Regions from separate parts of the Brenneria goodwinii genome, predicted to be linked through region 3. Evidence: predicted binding sites of a transcription regulator. Region 3 holds the regulator's gene; each other region holds the start of a gene.
What was found. Region 3 encodes CRP, which controls carbon source genes, mostly activating them, when cyclic AMP is high. Its sites were predicted from a motif close to ATGTGANNNNNNTCACAT; they were not measured.

Region 1 (2,206 bases), 2.6 Mb from region 3:
TGGCTGGTAAGAAAATCACAAAATTGCGCCGCATCCGGGTAGGCACGCTGGGTACCTTTTCCCGTAACGCTATAGGCCGCAAAAGCAGAGGCATATTCCATCGCCCGTTTTATATCTCCGTCCTTCACAAAGTAGTGCGCAAAACAGCCGATGAAGGCGTCACCGGCGCCGCTGGTATCAATGGCGTGAACGCTGACCGGCTTAATATGTTGAATCTGCTCCCCCGTCATCCATACCGAACCCCGGTGCCCCATGGTAATAATCAGGTTCTTCAACCCTCTGGACAGCAGCGAACGCCCGGCTTTAATAATGTTTTCTTCGTTATCGACCGGCATATCGGTCAGGATCTCCAGTTCGGTTTCGTTGGGCATAAAGAAATCACACTGGCAGGCATAGCCGATATCCAGTTTGCGCGAGGCCGGCGCCGGATTTAAAATCACCTGGATGTGATGCTGACGGGCAAAATCAATGGCGTAATAGACGGTTTCGAGCGGGATCTCCAACTGGAGGATAATCAATTGGCATTGCATGAGTGATTCGGCCGCCGCGTCGATATCCTGAGCTGACAGATGATTGTTCGCGCCTTTGATAATCAAAATCCGGTTTTGCGATGACTTATCGACGAAGATCGGCGCCACCCCGCTTGATGTTCCGGGTACAGGCGTGACATGGCGCGTATCCACCCCAAAACGCTGTAAGTTCTTTACCGTATTGTCGGCAAAGAGATCGTCGCCGACCCGGCTGACCATCATGACGGATGCCCCCAGCTTAGCCGCGGCAACCGCCTGGTTTGCCCCCTTTCCGCCGCAACCTATTTCAAAATCGGGCGCTTCCAGCGTTTCGCCGGTTTTGGGCATGTCATCAATGTAGGTGATGAGATCCACCATGTTTGAACCAATAACTGCAATATCCATAACACGCTTCCCCTGATGGTTTTTTAATTATTCAATGTTATATTAATAACAATAACAACTAACAATTGTTATTAATGTGACAAAGATCGCATGACCAAAGGGATTTTCTGCGCATAAAGCAACAAAATAAGATTGATAACACGACGATAATGTTATTATTATAACATCTCAATTCGATTGAACCATCAAAGGAGTCAGTGATGACCACCGAAACACGCGATTACGCCCCCTATATTGACCATACGCTGCTGGCCGCCGACGCCACCGAACAACAGATCGTCAAACTGTGTGAGGAAGCAAAAACGCATCACTTCTATGCGGTCTGCGTCAACTCAGGCTACGTCCCATTAGTCGCCAGCCAGCTAAAAAATACTTCGGTCCACGTTTGCTCGGTGATCGGCTTCCCATTGGGAGCAGGACTGACATCAGCCAAAGTCTTTGAAGCGAAAGCCGCCATTGACGCCGGTGCTGAGGAAATAGATATGGTGATAAATATCGGCTGGTTGAAAAGCGGCAACCTTGACGCGGTTAAAGCCGATATTCAGGCCGTGCGCGAGGTTTGCGCCGCTATACCGTTGAAGGTAATATTGGAAACCTGCCTGCTTGACGATGAACAAATCGTGCTGATTTGTGAAATGTGTCGTGAATTGAAAGTGGCTTTCGTTAAAACATCCACGGGATTCAGCACCGGCGGCGCTCGCGCAGAACACGTGAAGTTGATGCGCCAAACGGTAGGGCCGGAGGTTGGCGTTAAAGCGTCGGGAGCCGTTCGCGATCGCCAGACGGCGGAGATCATGATCCGCGCAGGCGCTACCCGCATCGGTACCAGTTCCGGCGTGGCTATTGTTTCCGGTGAGTCGGCAGCGGCGGGAACCTACTAATTAGCGTTCACTTAAGGGCGATAACAGTAAAGAACGTGCGGATGAGGCGCCCCTGAGGGCGCCTCATCCCGTGAAACCTGGGTATATCAATACGTAACCGAATAGTATTATCCAATATAGTATTACCCGATTATGCAGGCCCACTATCAGGACATCACATGGAAACACGGCGCGAAGAACGGATTAACAAACTTGCCCAGGTTTTGAAAACAGCAGACAAACTTCATCTTAAGGATGCGGCCCAGCTACTGGGGGTTTCCGAGATGACCGTTCGTCGCGATCTGAACGCCGAGTCAGCCGCCGTGGTATTACTCGGTGGCTATGTCGTCAGTGATTTGAAAAATAATAACGTCACTAATTATTTTGTTTCCGATCAACAAACCAAACAGGTGACGGAAAAACGGACCGTCG
Region 2 (2,206 bases), 2.3 Mb from region 3:
CGTTGCTGGCCGTGACTGCGTGTTGGTTGACGATATGATCGATACCGGCGGTACGTTGTGTAAAGCCGCGGAAGCATTGAAAGAACGTGGCGCCAAACGCGTATTTGCTTATGCGACGCATCCGATTTTCTCAGGTAAAGCGTACGACAACATTAAAAACTCGGTTATTGATGAAGTGATTGTCTGCGATACCATTCCGCTGACAGACAAAATCAAATCCCTGCCCAATGTTCGTACCTTGACGCTGTCAGGCATGCTGGCCGAAGCGATTCGCCGCATCAGCAATGAAGAGTCCATCTCTGCTATGTTTGAGCACTAATCGTTTCCGGCCGAGCTGGCTGTTTACGCGAATAAGCCACCTGTAAAAAGGTGGCTTATTTATTGGCGTCGAAATTGGCGTGAAAGATCGTGGGCAATAAAAAACCGCCATAACCACAGGGCTACAGCGGATTTGAATTCTCTATAGATTAATCGCGCTATGAATGCCGCTCTCTCCGGCAGCGCTTATCGAAATGTTTTAACCACCAATAACGATCGGCGACTTTTTCACGGCCGCTAATACGTGCGCCAGCCAGCCAGGAAATTGCCCCGGTAAAAATGGCGACTAAATCAATATAGGCCGAATGATGCGGCAAGTTCAGATCGGGAAATTGGCTAATGATGGAGTAAGCAATACCGCCAATCATCAGAAACATACCGATGCCCATCAACACATTGCCCAATGTGGTAGCACTCTTACGTTTCATCTGTCACCTCCAGATAAACTCTGCGGATGAATGGGGCTTCGTTGTGTTGCTTGAATTATAGACAATCAGGCGCCGGGTGATTGCGGGAGGGATCACAGATAACGGAGTAAAATGAATATTTTTTTACGTTTTAGCAAATAAATAGACAAATATTTAAATAATTTCCACTGGTATTCATTAGAAACCGTTCACATAGACCCTGTTGCGTTTAGCATCATGCTATTCGCCGTGGCTTCAAGTAATAAAGAGATATGTGTAAACTATCGCCCTTCTCTGCTATTTAAATTACGCTTTGCTATATCGAATGACCGCGATACGGCACGCAATCTGGAATATTATCGTGAGTAGCATTAAGTTAATTGTTGGCCTGGCTAACCCTGGCGCTGAATATGCGGCCACTCGTCATAATGCGGGAGCCTGGTATGTTGACCGTCTGGCTGAAATTTATCGCCAGCCGTTGAAGGAAGAAAGTAAATTTTTTGGTTATACCTCACGCCTCAACCTGGCCGGTCATGATATCCGGCTATTGGTCCCTACTACGTTCATGAACCTGAGTGGTAAAGCCGTAGCGGCCATGGCGACATTTTATCGGATTCAGCCGGACGAGATCCTGGTTGCGCATGACGAACTGGACTTATTGCCGGGGATTGCCAAACTCAAATTAGGCGGCGGCCACGGCGGCCACAATGGATTGAAAGACATCATCAGCAAATTGGGTAATAACCCTAACTTCCATCGGTTACGCATTGGTATCGGGCATCCGGGTGATAAGAATAAAGTGACCGGCTTTGTTCTGGGGAAACCGCCCGTCAGCGAACAAAAGCTGATTGACGACGCTATTGATGAAGCGGTCCGCTGCACCGAGATTCTGTTAAAAGAAGATATGGTGAAAGCGATGAATCGCTTACATTCGTTCAAAGCGGCATAAATCGCAGTCTGATGCCGATGGCCGATCGAGATAAACAGTCATTCCGTGTATAATCAGCCGGAATATTTGTCATTCTGACAGACAACTTAAAATAATTGTCTGATTAATAAGTAATTTAAGGTGATATAAACATGGGATTCAAATGCGGTATCGTCGGCCTGCCTAACGTCGGTAAATCCACTCTGTTCAACGCGCTGACCAAAGCGGGTATTGAAGCGGCCAACTTCCCGTTTTGTACCATTGAGCCTAATACCGGTGTGGTGCCCATGCCCGATCCGCGTCTGGATAAACTGGCTGAGATCGTCAAACCGCAGCGCACCCTCCCCACCACCATGGAATTTGTCGACATCGCCGGGCTGGTGAAAGGCGCGTCCAAAGGTGAAGGCCTGGGCAATCAGTTTCTGACCAACATTCGTGAAACTGAAGCTATCGGACACGTGGTGCGTTGCTTCGAAAACGAAAATATAGTTCACGTTTCCGGCAAAGTTAACCCGGCAGACGATATTGACGTTATCAATACCGAGCTGGCGCT
Region 3 (2,206 bases):
ACGTTCTTGTGACCTGTCATGTTTAAAAAAGCGCGTACCCTATTTACGAGATATCAATCACTTCGTGACTGTGAGTCACTTCGATCGCTTTACCCAGCATCAACGCCACTGAACAATACCGCTCCGCAGATAACGCGACCGCACGCTCTACGGCTTTATCAGTCAACCCTTTGCCCGTTACGATAAAATGCAGGTTGATATGGGTAAACAGACGAGGCGACTCCGTTCTCCGCTCCGACGTCAGCTTAACCTCACAGTCGGCAACGTCATTACGCCCTTTCTGCAGTATGGATACCACATCGATCGCGCTGCATCCGCCAACCGACATCAAAACCATTTCCATCGGACTGGGGGATTTATCCCCTGAATTTCCATCCATTAAAACCTGATGTCCTGAAGCTGATTCGCAAAGGAATGTTAAGCCTTCAACCCACTTCACTCGAGCCTGCATGCTGCCTCCGCTAAAAAATTTTTGAATATTTATATCGTTACTGTACAAAATTATCTTATAACCAGAGCTTTATCATGCTGAAATGAGACAATACAAGACACGTCCCTCAAGGTGTGTTAAAAACAAGAACAGAATCTGCCTTATTCTGGACAAACTCAGATGCCGGGGAGATGATGACGTCGCCAGATAAAGGTTTTCAGTATATTCCCTGACGTCGTTCTGCCTACACTGAATTTGAACTTTTAACAGTAAATACGCCGTACAGGGAACTCTGAGCCCTGTGATTTGCGCAGTGACTGACAACAGAGGATGATATCGAATGGTTCTCGGCAAACCGCAAACAGACCCGACTCTCGAATGGTTCCTTTCTCATTGCCACATCCACAAGTATCCATCGAAGAGTACGCTTATTCACCAAGGTGAAAAAGCAGAAACGCTTTACTACATCGTGAAAGGCTCTGTCGCAGTGCTGATCAAAGATGAAGAAGGCAAGGAAATGATTCTCTCTTATCTGAATCAAGGGGATTTTATCGGCGAACTCGGCTTGTTTGAGGAAGGTCAGGAACGCAGCGCCTGGGTTCGGGCGAAAACGGCTTGTGAAGTTGCTGAAATTTCTTATAAAAAATTCAGACAACTGATCCAGGTGAACCCTGATATTCTGATGCGCCTGTCTGCTCAGATGGCCAGCAGACTGCAGGTAACGTCAGAGAAAGTCGGTAATCTGGCTTTCCTTGATGTCACGGGGCGTATCGCTCAGACATTGCTAAACCTGGCGAAACAACCAGATGCCATGACCCACCCTGACGGCATGCAAATAAAAATCACACGTCAGGAAATTGGCCAAATTGTTGGCTGTTCACGTGAAACCGTGGGGCGGATACTTAAAATGTTAGAAGATCAGAACCTGATTTCCGCACATGGTAAAACAATAGTCGTCTACGGTACCCGTTAAACCGGCGTATTAGCATGACCCTACAACAAAAAAGCGTGAGACTTATCTCACGCTTTTTTTTATCCGATATATTTGTCGGCAATAATATAATGGTTTAAAAACGGATAATTAATAAAACAAATAACGCATTGCCATTAGCCTGAGCGAATTCTTCGAACCCGCTCAGATTTATTGGCTGGAAATAAACCACCGCCCGAAAATACGCCTCAGGGCAGGACTTTCGCTGACTGGATCACGATCGGTTTGGTTGGCACATTCTGATAAGGGCCGACGTTTTCAGTCTGAACCTGGGCGATTTTGTCCGCCACTTCCATCCCTTTGACCACTTTACCAAACACCGCGTAGCCAAAATCGCGCTGACCATGATCGAGAAACGCATTGTCGGCGACGTTAATGAAAAACTGGCTGGTCGCGCTGTCTTTTTCCGCCGTACGCGCCATCGAAATGGTGCCGCGCAGATTGCGCAACCCGTTATCCGCCTCGTTGGCGATCGCCGGGTTAGTCGCTTTCTGTTTCATATCAGCGGTAAAACCGCCGCCCTGGATCATAAAGCCGGGGATCACTCGATGAAACGTCGTCCCGTTATAAAAACCGTTATTAACGTACTCGACAAAATTCCTCACCGATACCGGCGCTTTTTGATTATCTAATGCCAGTTCAATGTTTCCTGCCGACGTCGTCAGCAAAACATGCGTTACGCCGTTGGCGGCGAACGCCGGAGAAAAAGCCGTAAGTGAAATAAAGGCCGCCGCAGCAACCAGAGTACGTTTGAGCATGAGAATTCCTTTTTGAAGAAACCGCTT
Region 4 (2,206 bases), 1.1 Mb from region 3:
ATGAAACGATCGCTTTGGTATGATCGGACAATATCGGTAAACCCGCAGAGGCGACCACATCGTCGGCTTTCAGATATTCGCTAAAATTCATATAGGCGACAAACTCATTGACAATCAGCTTTTGACCAATAAACGATCCGGCAATCGTCGCCTCATCCCAAGGAACGCCAATCAAAAACGCCACGGGTGAGAAGAGCCAGCCTAAAATCAACTCCATCGACAGTTGCGGATAGTTGAACCAACCGCCCACGCCGCCGAGGATACCGTTAAGCAGTGCAATCAGCGCGATAAATGCCAGCAGCATCGCCCCCACGTTCAGCGCCAGTTGCATCCCGGAAGCGGCACCGCTCGCCGCCGCATCAATAACATTGGCAGGCCGATCGTTTTCATCGACAAATCCGGCTATTTCCTGACGATCGTGGGTCTGTTCCGTTTCGGGAATCATCAGCTTGGCAAACAGCAGCCCGCCAGGCGCCGCCATAAAGGAAGCCGCGATCAGGTATTCCAGCGGTACGCCCATCTGCGAATAACCGGCCATGACGGAACCGGCGATGGAAGCCAGACCGCCGCACATCACGGCAAACAGCTCCGACTGCGTCATGTTGGCGATATAGGGCCGAACCACCAGCGGCGCTTCCGTCTGCCCCACGAAAATATTCGCCGTAGCGGACAACGATTCCGTGCGCGACGTCCCTAATATCTTTTGCAAGCCGCCGCCCAGCAAACGAATCACCCATTGCATAACGCCCATGTAATAGAGCACGGCGATCAGTGATGAGAAGAACACGATAATCGGCAGTACGCGAAGCGCGAAAACAAAGCCTCCGCCGCCAAATACTTCAAACATTTTGTCGGAAACCAGGCCGCCGAACATAAAAGAGACGCCTTGATTACCATAGGAAATGACGTTAGCCACCCCTTCCGTCATTCCCCCCAACACCCTGCGACCTAACGGAACATATAACACCAGTGCGCCGATGCCGATCTGGATGAGAAAAGCGCCCAGTACCGTACGCAGCTTGATGGCTTTACGGTTGCTGGAAAGCAGGACGGCAAACAAGACGAGTGCAGCCATGCCGATGAGACTCATGATGAGTTGCATGTGACGTTCCCTCTAGCACGAGATAATTAGCAATGAAATCATTTTCATAACAACTCATTGTTATAAAAACAGGGGCCAATCCCCCCGGAAAAAAGTCAGAGGCCGGTGAGATCGAGCGAGCCGATTATAAAGGCAGTTTCTCGGCAGGAGCCAACTTATGTCACAAATATATACAACGTCAAACAACTGAAAACACGCAACAGTGACATATATCACATTTTTACCATCGCGATTTTATATGTCTGTGGCCGTTTACATACGCCAAAACGGCCAAGAAAACCGCATATGCGCGCTCAATAAGTTATGGAAATGTTTCACTCGACGGCGACAATTCGAACAGGCGCAGAGTATTGCGATATAACGCATCAGCGATATCGGCGGCAGATTCAGATCGCAACTGGCAAAGAGACTGAAAAACCAGCGCTATCCGCTCAGGACGGTTAGGTTCCCCCTGATAGCCGCAGACCGGCATATCTGGCGCATCCGTTTCCAGCAGCAGATGGTCGAGAGGTAAGCGGGCGATCGCCTGGCGCGTCTTATTCGCCCGAGGATAGGTAATGGTACCGCCAACGCCAATGTAATAACCCAGCCGAATAAAAGCCTGTGCCTGTTCCAGGCTTCCGGCGAATCCGTGGATCACGCCCGTGCGCGGCACATCGGCTCGGCGCAATAGCTGCGCAAGTCGATCATGGCTACGGCGTGAATGCAGAATGACAGGAAGATCGTGCTGCTTGGCCAGCTTAAGCTGCGCTTCAAGCAGTGCGCATTGCCGCGCTAACTGCGGCGTTTGCATGTAGAAATCCAGCCCGATTTCTCCCACGGCCACCAGCTTTGCCGAGTGTTGACACAGGCTAGCTTGCAGCAGTTCCAGGTCGGCGTCGCGATGGCGGGAAATATAGAGCGGATGTAGCCCAAGGGCGGCATAAAGGGAAGGATGGTTATGCGCTAACGCGAGCACGCGATCAAAGTAGCGGGATTCAACCGCCGGAACAACAATACGTTCAACTCCAGCCGTTGCAGCCAAGTGCAGACTTCCCGATACGTTCTCGCTGAGCGGCGGGAAATCAAAATGGCAGTGCGTATCAATAAATGTATGCCGGGTAA

Region 1: deoC (deoxyribose-phosphate aldolase) is a predicted target of CRP. The motif match lies at 989-1,006, and genes of this name have one in related genera.
Region 2: pth (aminoacyl-tRNA hydrolase) is a predicted target of CRP. The motif match lies at 923-940, and genes of this name have one in related genera.
Region 4: ACN28R_RS16260 (NupC/NupG family nucleoside CNT transporter) is a predicted target of CRP. The motif match lies at 1,303-1,320, and genes of this name have one in related genera.

What each region holds. Positions count from the first base shown of each region.
Region 1 covers NZ_CP014137.1:2,149,390-2,151,595, forward strand. Annotated here, with positions in the region: gene rbsK (ribokinase) at 1-914, opposite strand, end outside; gene deoC (deoxyribose-phosphate aldolase) at 1,115-1,795, shown strand; gene deoR (DNA-binding transcriptional repressor DeoR) at 1,954-2,206, shown strand, end outside.
Region 2 covers NZ_CP014137.1:1,704,386-1,706,591, reverse strand. Annotated here, with positions in the region: gene prs (ribose-phosphate diphosphokinase) at 1-319, shown strand, start outside; gene ychH (stress-induced protein YchH) at 477-746, opposite strand; gene pth (aminoacyl-tRNA hydrolase) at 1,051-1,674, shown strand; gene ychF (redox-regulated ATPase YchF) at 1,806-2,206, shown strand, end outside.
Region 3 covers NZ_CP014137.1:4,775,480-4,777,685, reverse strand. Annotated here, with positions in the region: gene ACN28R_RS21195 (OsmC family protein) at 44-451, opposite strand; gene crp (cAMP-activated global transcriptional regulator CRP) at 771-1,403, shown strand; gene ppiA (peptidylprolyl isomerase A) at 1,610-2,179, opposite strand.
Region 4 covers NZ_CP014137.1:3,657,764-3,659,969, forward strand. Annotated here, with positions in the region: gene ACN28R_RS16260 (NupC/NupG family nucleoside CNT transporter) at 1-1,102, opposite strand, end outside; gene ACN28R_RS16265 (TatD family hydrolase) at 1,404-2,206, opposite strand, start outside.